2 regions of the Buttiauxella sp. 3AFRM03 genome follow, and region 2 is predicted to be linked to the other one. Evidence: predicted binding sites of a transcription regulator. Region 2 holds the regulator's gene; the other holds the start of a gene.
What was found. Region 2 encodes PurR, which represses purine synthesis genes. Its sites were predicted from a motif close to CANGCAAACGTTTGCNTG; they were not measured.
Positions count from the first base shown of each region.

Region 1: purM (phosphoribosylformylglycinamidine cyclo-ligase) is a predicted target of PurR. The motif match lies at 5,405-5,422, and genes of this name have one in related genera.

Region 1 covers NZ_CP033076.1:4,342,444-4,350,376, forward strand. The annotation lists gene D8682_RS21660 (glycoside hydrolase family 105 protein) at 1-119, opposite strand, end outside; gene D8682_RS21665 (MFS transporter) at 130-1,575, opposite strand; gene D8682_RS21670 (glycoside hydrolase family 28 protein) at 2,020-3,375, shown strand; gene D8682_RS21675 (SemiSWEET family sugar transporter) at 3,368-3,631, shown strand; gene purN (phosphoribosylglycinamide formyltransferase) at 3,672-4,313, opposite strand; gene purM (phosphoribosylformylglycinamidine cyclo-ligase) at 4,313-5,350, opposite strand; gene upp (uracil phosphoribosyltransferase) at 5,586-6,212, shown strand; gene uraA (uracil permease) at 6,416-7,702, shown strand; gene D8682_RS21700 (DnaA inactivator Hda) at 7,802-7,933, shown strand, end outside.
Region 2 covers NZ_CP033076.1:597,867-605,799, reverse strand. The annotation lists gene punC (purine nucleoside transporter PunC) at 1-321, opposite strand, end outside; gene punR (DNA-binding transcriptional activator PunR) at 437-1,348, shown strand; gene purR (HTH-type transcriptional repressor PurR) at 1,387-2,412, opposite strand; gene D8682_RS27410 (YnhF family membrane protein) at 2,705-2,797, shown strand; gene sodB (superoxide dismutase [Fe]) at 2,851-3,432, opposite strand; gene D8682_RS04065 (C40 family peptidase) at 3,564-4,418, opposite strand; gene D8682_RS04060 (Grx4 family monothiol glutaredoxin) at 4,781-5,125, shown strand; gene D8682_RS04055 (response regulator) at 5,231-6,007, opposite strand; gene rnt (ribonuclease T) at 6,052-6,711, opposite strand; gene gloA (lactoylglutathione lyase) at 6,806-7,213, opposite strand; gene D8682_RS04040 (alkene reductase) at 7,421-7,933, opposite strand, start outside.

The DNA of each region.
Region 1 (7,933 bases), 1.6 Mb from region 2:
TCACTGAGGCGTTGTAAAAAACGCCCGTCAGCGTCTTTGATGTCGACCAGACCACCAATCAGGCTATCAATCAGCTCAGTGGTGTGTTCACGGGTTGGGGATAACAGTGTCGTAGTCATGGTCTGTTCCTTAAACAGAAGTTGTAGCTGGAGTAATTTTGATTTCGTGGGTTGGACGATACGCCCAGTTAGCATTGCTGTGCGGGTGGCCGGTCAGGGTTTCGACAACCTCTTTGGTCTCAGGGCTGGCATCTTCCGGTTTCCCACCTGCACGTAAGCGTTCCAGTTCGCTGATCAGTACCTGGTGGCGTGACTGGCTGAGGCGGAAGCGGAAAGCACCGCACATCGCCATGACTGCCAACACACCAGGGCCGACAACGAACACCCACCAGATGCCATCAATGGCCGTGCTGCTTTGCGATGCCACACCTTTGGTAAAACCGAAAGACTCAAGCGCCAGACCAACAATAAACAGTGCCAGTGCCTGGGAGAATTTGCGGGTCAACATCATGACACCGGCATAGATCCCTTCACGGCGCACGCCGGTGTAAGCCTCATCGACATCAGGTAAGAAGTTGTACACGTTCCATGGAATGAGATAGGTACCACCACGCGCGATACCCATCATGACAGCCCCGCCAAGCACCAGCATGCCAATGGAGGCGTAGCTTGCGGAAAGTTGGCTGAAGTAGACCAGGCTTATCAAAATCATGCCGATAGCCGCTTTATACGCATGGCCGTTGCCGACGCGAATACACAGCCAGGTGAAAACAGGGATGGCGAGAAACTGGAACAAGGTCATCAGGCTCAGCGCCTGCGAAGCCAGACCGGCACTGATTTGCAGCACGTAGGTCATGAAGTGCATAAACAGCGAGCCGAAGATATCCAGTGCAACCGCGCCGCCGACATACATCATGATATGAATGCGGAAGGTCTTAAGGCGAAACGTTGACAACATTTCCCGATACAGAGATTTCAGCGTGTTGAGCAGCCCGGTTTGCGTTTGTGGCGGCGGCAGGTTGTCACGCTCCCAGGTGCCACGCCAGACGAAAATCCACGGCAGCGAGAACAGCACGGCGAAGGTAATACCGATAAGCATAAATGCCTGATCTTTATCAGCAACATGCGCCAGAATTTGCCCAGGTATCAGTGCGGAAAGAAACGCGGTGGCTTGTGCAAACAGCATACGTGCACCCGACATTTTCGAGCGGGTTTCGTAGCGGTTGGTCATCTCCGCAGGTAGCGTATCGTAAGGCACCATCAGCAATGTGAAGACAGTGCTGAACAGCAAATAGGTGCCGAGATACCAGAAGTATCCGTAGCCACTCATCCACATCAAGGCGAAGGTCAGTGAGAACGGTGCGCCAATAATAAAGAACAGGCGGCGGCGTCCCCAACGGCTGCGAATGTTATCCGTGATGTAGCCCATCACCGGGTCGGTAATCCCATCCCAAATTTTGGCGATGGCAAAGATGGAAGCGGCAGCAGCAGGCGATAACCCGGCAACCTCAATATAGAAATACAGCAGCCAAAGGCCGGTAATGGTCATCGCGCCACTACCAAAAATATCGCCCATACCCCAGGCGAGAATATTTTTGGTTTTGACTTCCCTTCCAGCTGGAGCCGTGTTTTTTGTCGTTGTGTCCATTGTTCTTATCTCGTGTCGATAAAAAAGGAGTTCGGCATCTACGGTACGAAGTGTGGGCCGCAGTCTCTATGGCGACAGGAAGGGTTTTGTCCGGTAATGCGAAGGGGGTGGGGAAATATCGAATGTGTATTCATCGTTCCCCTGGTATTTGAGCGGCGTGGAAGCCAGAAAGGGCAATAAAGTGCGATCTGCGTCACTAATGGAAAAATGCTGCTTAAACCTGATGTGATGAAGATCACCTTTTACCCCAGGGCAAAAGGTATTTTGCGAGTCAGGCAACATTCCTGCTAATCAGCTATTGCGGCGCGGTGGAGTGCTGAGAAGGGGCATGGTGAGATGTCTGGGTCTATTACATCGAGTGATGAGAGAACCATGAAACTGACTCTGACCCCGCAGTGGGCGAATACTGACGATAAGAATCACGATACGCTCCGCTTCCAGAAAGCGCTGGATACTTTGGCGCAACAGGGGGGAGGAACGCTGGAAGTTGAAAGTGGCTGTTACAGACTGGGTGGTCTGACACTTGGTTCCAATATTACACTCAGTTTGCAGGCTGGTGCTGAGTTGTGGGTCAGCGATGACGGCCAGGACTTTGGGCAAGCCACCACTAAAAGCCAGGCGGAATGCTCGCGCTGGGCATTCTTATACGCCTATGGTGCGCATAACATCACCATCTGTGGCGCCGGGAAGATTAATGGCAATGCTGACGGCTGGTTTGATGCACAGGCCGATGATATGGGCTATCGCAAGCCTGCCGAACAGCGCCCGCGCATGATTGTTTTTGAAGATTGCCGTCACGTACAGCTCCGCGACTTTACTATCGAAAATGCCCCAATGTGGACGATTCATCTGGTGGCGTGTGAGCTGGTAAAAGTACATGGCATCACCATCGATAACGATCTTTCACTGGCTAATACCGATGCACTGGATATCGACAGTTGCCAGCAAGTGCATATCAGCAATAGTCATTTCAGCGCCGCCGATGACACTATCTGCCTGAAGACGAGCCGTAAACCGGCACCGTTGCAACGCCCGACGCGCCATGTGGTAGTGAACAACTGCACGTTACGTTCCAAAAGTTGTGCGGTAAAAATTGGTACTGAAACCTGGGAAGACATTGAAGATATTTGTGTCACCAACTGTGCCATTTACGAATCAAACCGCGCCATCGGGATTGTCTCCCGTGACGGCGGACGCTTACGACGCATGGTCTTCAGTAACATCACTTTTAACTGCGAGATGGTGCATGCCTGCCATTGGGGTAAGGCTGATCCAGTCTACTTGTCTGCCCGTTTCCGTGACCCGGCGATTCAACCTGGTGCGATTGAGTTTATCCAGTTCCGTGGTTTAACCGGCGTGAGTGAAGGGGCGGTTAATTTACACAGCGAGCAACCAGGACTGGTGCGCCAGGTAATCATTGATGGTTTGCAACTCACCCAAAGCATCAGCGCCTCCCCGGAGCAGGGTTTATACGACATTCGTCCACCCTGTAACCCGCTTTCGCCAACGGGTATGGGGCTGGACAACGCCTGGTGTCTTAATCCAGATACGCAGCGTGCTTACGGTGTTGAGGCTTATCCCGGTGGTTTGCCCGCGCTGTATTGCTGTGGAGTGAATGGCCTGACGCTGCGCAATATCGATGTTTTTCGTCCACAGCCTCTACCTTCCGACTGGAACGAACAGGCTGTGGTATTGGTAGAGTGTGATGGAGTAAAACAAGATGTCTGATTTCGCATGGCTGGGTGGAGTTGCTGCCTGCTGCACCACCGGTTCTTTTGCCCTGCAAGTGATTCATATCCTGAAAAATCGCGATACTAAAGCGATCTCTCTGAGTATGTATCTGGTGTTTGTTTTTGGGGTGTTATGTTGGTTGCTTTATGGGCTAACAAGCGGTGATATGCCGCTGATGATCGCCAACGGTATCACCCTGTTGTTAGCGGCGACCGTGTTAACAATGAAGGTGATGAACGAACGAGCGAAATAAGCGGGATACTGCCTTCTCTGTTGAGGAGAAGGCAGTTGATTTACTCGTCTGCAGCGTGGCCTTGCGGTGGTAATTCTTTGCCATCAAGCCAGGCGCTGTTTTCACGCATCTCCAGCCGCCCCTCAATAAACCAGGAAACGACTAACGGATAAATTGCGTGTTCTTGATTCTGCACGCGAGCGGTGATGTCTTCTTCGTCATCACCTTCAAAAACAGGCACTTCGGCTTGCAGAATAACCGGGCCACCATCCAGTTCTTCGGTGACAAAATGCACCGATGTCCCATGGACTTCATCACCGTTTTCCAGCACCTGACGATGGGTATGCAGGCCGGGATATTTCGGCAACAGAGAAGGGTGGATGTTAATCAAGCGCCCGGCATAATGCCCGACAAACTCTGGGCTCAAAATACGCATGTAACCTGCCAAAACCACCAGATCCGGGGCGTAAGCGTCGATCTCAAGCATTAACTCACGATCGAACGCTGCGCGATCGACGAACTGGCTGGCGGTTAACGCGTGAGCAGGAATTTCTGCTTCACGCGCACGTTCAAGCCCAAAAGCTTCGGTTTTATTACTGAATACAGCCGCTACAGTGCCATTAATCTTTTTAAGCTTGCAGGCATCAATGATTGCCTGAAGATTGCTTCCGTTGCCGGAAACCAGCACCACAATGCGTTTCATCACTCAATAACCACGCGCTCAGAGGAATCGGAAGCTTTGATACTACCGATTTTCCAGGCGTTTTCACCTTTTGCATTCAAAAACTCAACCGCTTTGTCCGCTTCAGCAGCAGGCAGCGCAATCAGCATACCCACGCCACAGTTAAAGGTGCGGTACATTTCATGACGGCTGATATTTCCGGCTTGTTGTAACCAGCCGAATACCGCAGGCCACTGCCATGAAGATTCAGTGATAATCGCCTGAGTGTTGTCTGGCAGAACGCGTGGGATATTTTCCCAGAAACCGCCACCGGTCAGGTGAGCAATCGCGTGAACGTCAACCTGTTCAATCAATTCCAGAATCGACTTCACGTAAATGCGCGTCGGTTCCAGCAGGTGATCTGCCAGCGGTTTGCCTTCTAATTCGGTAGTCAGTGGGTCAGTACCGCTCACTTCCAGCACTTTACGCACCAGAGAATAACCGTTGGAATGCGGGCCACTGGAAGCCAGCGCAATCAGCACATCGCCATCGGTCACTTTGGAGCCGTCGATGATTTCAGATTTCTCGACCACGCCGACACAGAAACCAGCCACGTCGTAATCTTCACCGTGGTACATGCCCGGCATTTCAGCAGTTTCACCGCCGACTAATGCGCAGCCAGATTGCAGACAACCTTCGGCAATACCAGTAATGACGCTTGCAGCCGTTTCGACTTCAAGTTTGCCCGTTGCGTAATAATCGAGGAAGAACAGCGGTTCAGCACCCTGAACGACCAGGTCGTTCACACACATGGCCACCAGGTCGATGCCGATTGTGTCGTGACGTTTTAAATCCATAGCCAGACGCAGTTTAGTACCCACACCGTCGGTGCCGGAAACCAGCACAGGTTCACGATACTTCTGCGGTAACGCACACAGCGCACCGAAACCGCCCAGGCCACCCATCACTTCCGGGCGGCGGGTCTTTTTCACTACACCTTTGATTTTATCGACCAGAGCGTTACCAGCATCAATATCAACACCGGCATCTTTATAGCTAAGAGAAGTTTTGTCGGTCACTGCTAAGTCCCCGCGGATGGGTTAGGAATAAAAAACGCCGCAATTCTAACAGTGCAGGCAAACGTTTGCGAGCCCCTTATTCAGCAGGATGTAATTATTGTTGATATATACTCATTCCAGTCTCGTTGATCTTGATCAACCCCAATCAGTGCCAATTCCTGTGGCACCACCATCAAAAAGCGGTATAATCCGGCGATTTTTTTTGTGGTGGCCAACTATCTCGGGGAGAAAGAGTATGAAGATCGTGGAAGTCAAACACCCACTCGTCAAACACAAGCTGGGCCTGATGCGTGAGAACGACATTAGCACCAAACGCTTTCGTGAACTCGCCTCAGAAGTTGGCAGCTTGCTAACTTACGAAGCCACGGCGGATTTGGAAACTGAAAAAGTCACTATCGAAGGCTGGAATAGCCCGGTAGAAATTGACCAGATCAAAGGCAAAAAGATTACCGTTGTGCCAATTCTGCGTGCCGGTTTGGGCATGATGGAAGGCGTGCTGGAAAACGTTCCAAGCGCACGTATCAGCGTAGTGGGTATCTATCGTAATGAAGAAACCCTGGAGCCGGTGCCTTACTTCCAGAAACTGGTTTCTAACATTGAAGAACGTATGGCGCTGGTGGTTGACCCAATGCTGGCAACCGGCGGTTCTATGATTGCCACTATCGACCTGCTGAAGAATGCCGGTTGTACCAGCATTAAGGTGCTGGTTCTGGTGGCAGCACCAGAAGGTATCGCGGCACTGGAAAAAGCGCACCCGGACGTAGAGCTGTTTACTGCTTCTATCGATCAGGGTCTGAACGAGCACGGATACATTATTCCGGGGCTTGGCGATGCCGGCGATAAGATTTTTGGTACCAAATAATGCTCTTCATCTTTCGAATTGCTGATGCGTTGGCTGCCTTTGCTCACCTTGGTCACGTAGCAAATCTACGCTCCCAGGGATTTGCGCAGTTGCCGCCTTCCTGCAATCCGAAATCTATTGAGCATTAAAAAATTGAGCCGACTTTGAGAGTCGGCTTTTTTTTGACTAAAACACAACAACACCATCATTCAGAGGACAACATTATGACGCGCCGCGCCATTGGGGTACACGAAAGACCACCCCTGCTGCAAACGATACCGTTAAGCTTACAGCACCTGTTCGCTATGTTTGGAGCTACCGTTCTGGTGCCATTCCTGTTCCACATCAACCCGGCTACGGTTTTGCTGTTTAATGGGATCGGGACGCTGCTGTACCTCTTTATCTGTAAAGGCAAAATCCCGGCGTATCTCGGTTCAAGTTTTGCGTTTATTTCGCCAGTGCTGCTGCTGTTGCCATTGGGTTATGAAGTGGCGCTGGGCGGCTTTATTATGTGCGGTGTGTTGTTCTGTATCGTGGCGCTGATTGTGAAAAAAGCCGGTACCGGCTGGCTGGATGTGATGTTCCCTCCGGCGGCAATGGGCGCAATTGTGGCGGTTATCGGCCTGGAACTGGCACGTGTTGCCGCAGAAATGTCAGGCCTATTGCCAGCTGCGGGTACCGAACCGAATACCACCAGCATCCTGATCTCGCTGGTAACGCTGGGTGTGACGGTATTTAGCTCAGTCTTGTTCCGTGGTTTTCTGGCAATTATCCCAATTCTGATCGGCGTGCTGACTGGCTACGCGCTGTCATTTGCCGTCGGGATTGTGGATACCGCGGCGATTGCTCAGGCTCCGTGGTTTGCATTGCCAACCTTCTACACGCCGCGCTTTGAGTGGTTTGCCATCTTCACCATTTTGCCAGCAGCGCTGGTGGTTATCGCCGAGCACGTCGGGCACCTGGTGGTGACGGCGAATATCGTCAAAAAGGATCTGATCCGCGACCCAGGTCTGCATCGTTCGATGTTTGCTAACGGTCTTTCCACCGTGATTTCCGGTTTCTTCGGCTCTACGCCGAACACCACTTATGGTGAAAACATTGGCGTTATGGCGATCACCCGCGTGTACAGCACCTGGGTTATCGGCGGTGCGGCGATTATCGCGATTCTGTTGTCGTGTGTCGGTAAACTGGCGGCGGCGATCCAAATCATCCCGGTTCCGGTAATCGGCGGTGTTTCTCTGTTGCTGTATGGGGTGATCGGCGCTTCAGGTATCCGCGTGCTGATTGATTCGAAAGTGGATTACAACAAAACGCAGAACCTGATCCTGACCGCTATCATTCTGATCGTTGGCGTCAGCGGTGCGACCCTACATATTGGTGCGGCTGAGCTGAAAGGGATGGCGCTGGCGACTATCGTCGGTATTGGTCTGAGCCTGATCTTCAAATTGATCAGTATCCTGCGTCCGGAAGAAGTGGTGCTTGATGCAGAAGAAACCAACGTAAAACCGTAGTTTTGATGCAAGCCGGGCGACGTGTGCGCCCGGTTCTCCTGATCGCCAATTCTGTGATAGACTCTCTGCGTTTTTCTGCCTGTTATGGTTGAGGTAATTCTGAATACGCCGGCACAGCTATCACTGCCACTCTATTTGCCTGATGACGAAACTTTTGCAAGTTTCTGGCCGGGTGATAACCCTTCTTTACTCGCCGCACTCCAGTCCGTGCTCCGTCAGGATCACAGCGGA
Region 2 (7,933 bases):
GCCAACCGCCTGAACAAAACGCAGTACCAGTAGCGCGGTGGCGCTTTCAACCCACAGCATGCCGATACAACCGATGGCGAACAGGCTTAAACCCGCCAGTAATACCGGTTTACGACCGAAGTGGTCTGACAATGGACCCCACATCAACTGGGCAAACGCAAAGCCGGCAAGGAACAGACTCAGGCTGGCACTGACGGCAGAGGCGTCGGTCTGTAAATCTTGCTGAATGGCAGCGAAAGCAGGCAGATACATGTCTGTGGCGAGGAACCCCAGCACACTTAATCCGGCCAGCCAGATAAGAAATCCTTTTGATGGTTGCATAATTTTCTCTTGTTTTATCTTGCAGGTTAATCGCCGCGAGAGTGTACGGAGTGCAATTACGCTTGTGAAACGCTAATATTTGTAGGTTGCGTTCAAAAAATTTGTGAGCAAAGAAATGTGGTCAGAATACTCGCTGGAAGTCATCGATGCGGTAGCGCGCAATGGCAGCTTCAGCGGTGCAGCACAAGAGTTGCACCGCGTTCCGTCTGCCATTAGTTATACGGTGCGGCAACTCGAAGATTGGTTAGCCGTTCCGCTATTCGAACGTCGTCATCGGGATGTTGAATTAACCCCTGCTGGCGTCTTTTTTCTCAAAGAAGGCCGCTCTGTTATCAAAAAAATGATGACGACACGGCAACAGTGCCAACAGATCGCCAATGGATGGCGTGGTCACCTGGCGATTGCAGTTGATAACATTGTAAAACCGGAGCGAACGCGGCAACTGGTGCTGGATTTCTATCGCCATTTTCCTGATATCGAATTACGTATCTTTCAGGAAGTGTTCAACGGCGTGTGGGATGCGCTGGCGGATGGACGCGTAGAAGTGGCGATTGGCGCGACTCAGGCGATTCCGGTTGGGGGGCGTTATGCCTTCCGTGATATGGGAACGTTGAGCTGGCGTTGCGTGGTGGCTTCCTCGCACCCACTGGCACAGTGCGATGGGACGTTAAGCGATGATGACCTGCGTGCCTGGCCATCGCTAGTTCTGGAAGATACTTCGCGTTCATTACCAAAACGAATTACCTGGCTGTTAGATAACCAGCGCCGCGTGGTAGTGCCTGATTGGGCGTCCGGTTCGGATTGCTTGAGCGCGGGGTTGTGTATCGGCATGGTGCCGTTACATATTGCCAAACCGTGGGTTGCTTCAGGGAAATGGCGCGAATTAACGCTGGATAATCCATTCCCTGACGCGGCATGTTGCCTGACATGGCAGCAAAACGATGCATCGCCAGCGTTGGCCTGGCTGTTGGATTACTTAGGCGATAGTGACACGATGAATCAGGAGTGGCTACAGGAGCCGCTGTAAGTCTGCTGGATGTCGCTTGCGCGACATCCGACACACACTTAGCGGCGATAATCGCGAAACGGGCCATCAGCCACAGAGCGGCGTTCAATCAGACGCGGGTGAACCTCAATCGACTGCGACTCTTCGCGTTTGTTGACGATTCTATCCAGCAGCATATTAAACGCCGTTTCCCCTAGCGAATCTTTCGGCTGGTGGATGGTGGTCAATGCCGGTGAGAAGTAACGCGCGTTGCGTACGTTGTCGTAACCGATAACGGAAATATCCTGCGGTACGCGCAGCCCCATTTCATCAGCAGCGCAAATAGCACCCATCGCCATAATGTCGCCGCCACAGAATACCGCTGTTGGGCGATGAGACTGGCCGATGATCTGCTGCATGGCGCGGTAACCTGATTCAGGTTCAAAGTCTCCCTGAACAATCCAGTTTTCCGGAATGGAAATTCCCGCTTCTTCCAGTGCTTTCATAAAGCCTGCATGGCGGCCGCCACCGGTGTTACGTTCCATTTGCCCGGGAATGGCGCCAATTTCGCGGTGGCCGCGTTCAATCAAATAACGTCCAGCAAGATAACCGCCGTGGAAAGCGTTATCGACCACGGAGTCGGTGAAATCGGCACGAGCCTCGCCCCAGTCCATCACCACCATAGGGATGTGACGGTACTCTTCAAGCATGGTGAGCAATGATTCAGGATATTCAGAGCACATCACTAACAGGCCATCGACACGCTTTTGTGCCATCATCGATAAGTAAGCGCGCTGCTTTTCAAAGTTGTTGTGCGCGTTGCCCAAAATCAGGGTGTAGCCTTTTTCAAAGCAGCTATTTTCCACCGCTTCGATTATCTCGGCGAAATAGGGTGCTTCACTGGAAGTGGCAAGCAGACCAATCGTTTTGGTGTGATTAACTTTCAGGCTTCGTGCTACGGCGCTTGGCGAGTAGTGCAATTCTTTAATTGCTGCCCACACCGCATTGCGCGTTTCTTCCGCCACAAAACGGGTTTTGTTAATCACATGTGATACGGTTGTAGTGGAAACGTTTGCGCGCTTCGCCACGTCCTTGATTGTCGCCATTAAAATTCACTCCGGGCTATATCGTAAACCCTTGATTGCTATTATGTTAAACGTTTGCGTACGCTGACTCCACAGGCAACATGATGGTTGCAGGTATGCCGGGATTGCGACATAAAACGGGAGGAGGGCATTGAATTGACGATACGCAACAAATTAGCGAGGGATTTTGGCCTATCCAGGCGAAAAGTGGAAGAGGGAAAATTGATATCAGATTAAAACCTGGAGGATTTTTATCTCTGGTTGTGGGAAAATCACCCTGACACATCGATTGTATGGATATAAAAGGAGTTTAATGATGAGCACCGATTTGAAATTTTCAATCACGACGACGGTAATTGTTTTGGCTTTGATTGTTTTCGGCGCACTAACTGCCGTACTGCACTGATTTTTACGCTTTGATCAAGATGGGCCGCAAATCGCGGCCCATTTACTTTTGCATTAAGCTGCTAAATTCTTCGCAACAAACGCCCAGTTCACCAGCGCCCAGAAATGCTCAAGGTAGCCAGCACGAGCATTGCGGTAGTCGATGTAGTACGCATGTTCCCACACATCCACAGTCAACAGCGGTTTAGCTGCAGTCGTCAGTGGGGTGCCAGCGTTAGAGGTAGAAACAATCGCTAATGCGCCATCTTCCTGTTTAACCAGCCATGTCCAGCCAGCACCGAAGTTCTTGATAGCAGCATCAGTAAATTGCTGCTTGAACTCAGCGAAGCTACCAAAAGATTTATTGATGGCTTCCAGCAGTTCGCCAGTTGGCTCGCCGCCAGCATTTGGTGCCAGGCAGTTCCAGTAGAAAGTGTGGTTCCAGACCTGAGCGGCGTTGTTAAATACGCCACCTTCGGAAGTACGAACGATCTCTTCGAGGGTTTTACCCTCAAACGCGCTGCCTTTAACCAGATTATTCAGGTTAGTGACATAGGTTTGATGGTGTTTACCGTAATGGTATTCCAGGGTTTCGGCGGAGATATGCGGTGCTAAAGCATCTTTTGCATACGGTAGTGCAGGTAGTTCGAACGACATTGCTAACTCCTTATTATTGTTTACATCTAGACAACACTTTTAGTGCGGGTTTAGGGTAACAAATTGAAAGGGTAAGCAAAAGAGGAACACGCCTGCCCAATGAAGGGCAGGCGCAGATTTTCGACGAATTTTTAACGAATGGTTTTGGAGGTCATGACACGTTTAGCGCCAACATAGTGGCGTTGCCAGTAATCTTCGCTCAAGGAAGTGATTTGGATATCCCTGCCCGAACGTGGAGACTGAATGAACTTACCGTTGCCTACATACACGCCTACGTGATCCGCAGTGCCGCGACCTTGTGTACGGAAGAATACCAGGTCACCTGTTTCCAGCTCACCACGATCCACCGAAGAGGCATCACGCAGGTGATACATTTCGTTAGCAGTGCGTGGAATACGGAACTTCACCAAATCTTTATAGGCGTAATAAACCAGACCGCTGCAATCGAAACCGGTACGCGGTGAAGTCCCACCCCAGCGATACGGTTTGCCAATCTGGCCCATCAATTTGTTCATCGCCGTTTTCTGTGCTTTTTGCACCCGGACTTTATGCGCAGCGGCAATCGTCGTTGGTTGCTCTGCTTTGACTTTCACGCAATGCGTTTTATAACCTTTACGAGGTTTACTGCATTTTTCGGTGAGAGCAACAGGCTGGACTTTCGCGAGCTGAGAGGATTTTTTGCGGTCTTTACTGGCAAGATTTTTTGTTTTAGCACTGCTGGAGTTTTTAGCGGTTTTACTCGTTGAGGCAGTGGTTTCTTTTTTCTTGCTGGCTGTTTTGGAGGTGGTGTTGGTTTTCTTGCTGGCGGTAGTGGTTTTATCTTTACTCTTACTGCTCTTTTCTGTGCTCTTGGTTGTGCTTTTCACAACGTGCGCTTTATGCGCCGCCACGGGACGAGCGTGCTCAGACGCCTGCGTCAATGGTGTATACGGCAAGGTAAATAGCAGAGCACAGAGCGTGATAGAAATTTTTGTTATCCGCGCCACTCGACAATCCCCTGGTTAAAATGAATGCATGATAATTACCATCATGCCCGTGTATGATTTTGCGAAACCCGCCGATTCTAATCTATTAAGTGAGATAAAGTTAACAACCTTTTACCTATCGTCGTGCTGTTTCGTAACCAGTCGCAAAAAAAATCATCAAACTTAAGGTCATAAGGTGATTTATTGATCAGGGATAGGGTTAATTCCTGATTTGCAGCTACCGGAAAAGTGTTATTCTTGAGACATGTTATCCCTCCATCGCGTAGTACACAGAAACCCTGCAAAAATTGGTGTTTTCTGGAGAGGGTATCGATCGCTACAATGGCAGGCTACTGCCGAGACCAGGTTTGAGGAAGCAAGCAATGAGCACTATTGAAAAAATCCAACAACAGATTACTGAAAACCCAATCCTTCTTTATATGAAAGGTTCCCCGAAACTGCCTAGCTGTGGTTTCTCAGCCCAGGCTGTGCAGGCGCTGTCTGCCTGTGGTGAGCGTTTCGCCTACGTTGATATTTTGCAGAACCCGGACATCCGTGCTGAGTTGCCAAAATATGCCAACTGGCCGACTTTCCCGCAATTGTGGGTTGATGGCGAGCTGGTTGGCGGTTGCGACATCATCATTGAGATGTATCAACGTGGTGAATTGCAGGCGCTGATTAAAGAATCTGCTGCTAAGCATAAATCTGAAGAGCCAGACGCAGAGTAATTTGCTGCTGGGATAAGTGAAGGCTGAAATGTCTTCGCTTATTGTTTTTAATGGTTCATCACGTGTAGCGTGATGAACCATTTTACTTTACTGGCGGTGATCTTTTTAAGACCGTGCCGTATTCGTTAGAGCCGCCATGACCAATTCGAAAAGTTCTGCTACGCGGTTTGTTGAGCCGTTTGCTCCCCGAATATATGCTTCTTCTTTATGCTCTGGAAGATTTGATGCTGCATAGATTATGAATGGTGTTCTGTTGTTTGCAGCTCGAAGCTTGTCAAGTAACACATACCCTTCCCGTGGTCCTTCCTTTCTGCCCATATCGGAAATTATCGCATCAAAGTTATTTTCAGCAATAAGTCCCAAAGCCTCTTGAGTGGAAAGTGCCAGTGTAAATTCAATCCCTTGGGCTTCAAAAGCTTTCCGCTCATAAATATTATTATCTGGACGGTCGTCTACCCATAAGATTCTGTGCTTGGATTTTGCAGTAGTTGCGAGCATTGATGAGGTTGATACAGCATTAATGATCTTTTTGAACTGTGAATCTTCTAATGCCGCATTATCTCCAGGGTTTTTGGCTGTGGCTGCTGCCAAAGAGGCAATTGTCATCATTTGCGCTTTCAGGAAGTTGTCTTCGTCTTTGAAGTCGGAAGGGCCATAAAGCTTATTATGGTGTTTTGCAACCAACCATAAAAAACCCAGAAATACTAATATAGGGAAGAAAACCATAAAATAGATTAAAGGAACTATATGGTCCGAAAGATTGTTGCCCAAGCCCACGACTAATGAGGCAAAACCATAAACCAGCACTATAAATAGAGCAATTATGCCCAAAGGGCTTTTGGTGAATCCTTTAGCAGATTCAGCAAATTTGTTGATTTCCATAACCAGTTACCCTCATGGTTCGTGCAAATAAAGAACCAAACACCTTAGGCTTCAGAATTCGGCTGTTCTGGCAACGGCAGCGGCCAGCCACCTAAACGCTTCCAGCGATTCACTATCTCGCAAAATAGCTGCGCGGTTTGCTCGGTATCATAAAGTGCAGAGTGCGCCTGGCTGCTATCAAACGGCATACCAGCAGCAATACACGCTTTCGCCAGCACCGTTTGGCCTAATGCCAGTCCGCTCAGTGCGGCGGTATCAAAGGTGACAAACGGATGAAAAGGGTTACGTTTTAATGACGCGCGTTCTGCCGCGGCCATCATAAAGCTGTGATCAAAGGTGGCATTGTGCGCCACCATAATTGCACGGTTACACCCGCTGTCTTTGATGCCTTTGCGCACCATCTTAAAAATCGCATGTAGCGCGTCATATTCACTGACGGCACCACGCAACGGGTTGTGCGGGTCAATACCATTGAAGGCCAGCGCTTCAGGCTGAAGGATAGCGCCTTCGAAAGGTTCGACATGGAAATGCAGGGTTTCATCAGGCATTAACCAGCCGTCCTGATCCATCTTCAAGGTGATGGCAGCGACTTCCAGTAAAGCATCGGTTTTCGCGTTAAACCCAGCGGTTTCAACGTCAATGACTACCGGATAAAAACCACGAAAGCGGTCACACAGGCCTTGCAGTTGCGTGTTGTCAGACATCAGGATCTCTTAATACGGGGAAAAAGCAGCGCGCATTATGGCAAATTTTAAGAAGGGAAGCTAACGGGCAGGTTTACCGCCCGTTAGTTGAGTATTAGTTACCCAGGCCTTTACCCGCATCTTTGCTCTCGATGAGCTCGATTTTGTAGCCGTCTGGATCTTCAACGAAAGCGATAACGGTGGAGCCGCCTTTTACCGGGCCAGCTTCACGGGTTACATTGCCACCGTTGTTGCGAATACGCTCGCAAGCTTCGGCGGCATTATCAACGCTCAATGCGATATGGCCGTAGGCGTTGCCCAGATCGTAGCTCTCGGTACCCCAGTTATAAGTCAGTTCGATAACGGCTTCTTCGGTTTCCGGGCCGTAGCCAACAAACGCCAAAGAGTATTTATATTCTGGGTTTTCACTGGTACGCAGCAGGGTCATGCCCAGTACGTTGGTGTAAAAATTGATAGAGCGTTGCAGATCGCCAACGCGCAGCATGGTATGAAGTAAGCGCATAAATTCCTCTTTTCCCCTTCATTCTTCAAGTTGTGACGGTGTTGGCTGCACTCACTCACCCCAGTCATTTACTCAAGTAAGCTCCCGGGGATTCCTGAGCTTGCCGCCTGGCCACAACTAGAATTATTTGGGTAAAATTAAAGGGTTAATTTCTAAATGTGAGGGTAAGTATAGCGGCGAATTCACGCCGCTATCAATCGACAGGTCTTATAAAGTTGGGTAATCGGTATAACCTTCAGCACCGCCGCCATAGAAGGTTTCAGGACGTTGGGCGTTGAGTTCGGCATTGTGATGCAGGCGTTCGACCAAATCCGGATTGGCGATGTAATCGCGGCCAAAAGCGACAGCGTCGATTAAACCTTTCTCGATTAACGACTCCGCTTTCTCTGGGGTATAAGCGCCCGCGCCGATGATCACGCCGTTGAAACGTTCACGCACTTTCAGGCGGAACTCTTCGCTATACGGTTTGCCGCCAGCCCAGTCAGGCTCTGACATGTGCAGATAAGCGATGCCGCGCTTGTTCAATTCTTCAATCAGATACAACGCATCGGCTTCTTCATCCGGGCCGTTATCCACGTTCTGGAATGAACCGATTGGCGAGACGCGGATACCAATTCGGTCGGCACTCCATTCTTTGCTCACGGCATCGACCACTTCCAGTACCAGACGCGCACGGTTTTCGCGGCTACCGCCATATTCGTCCGTACGATGGTTGGAGGT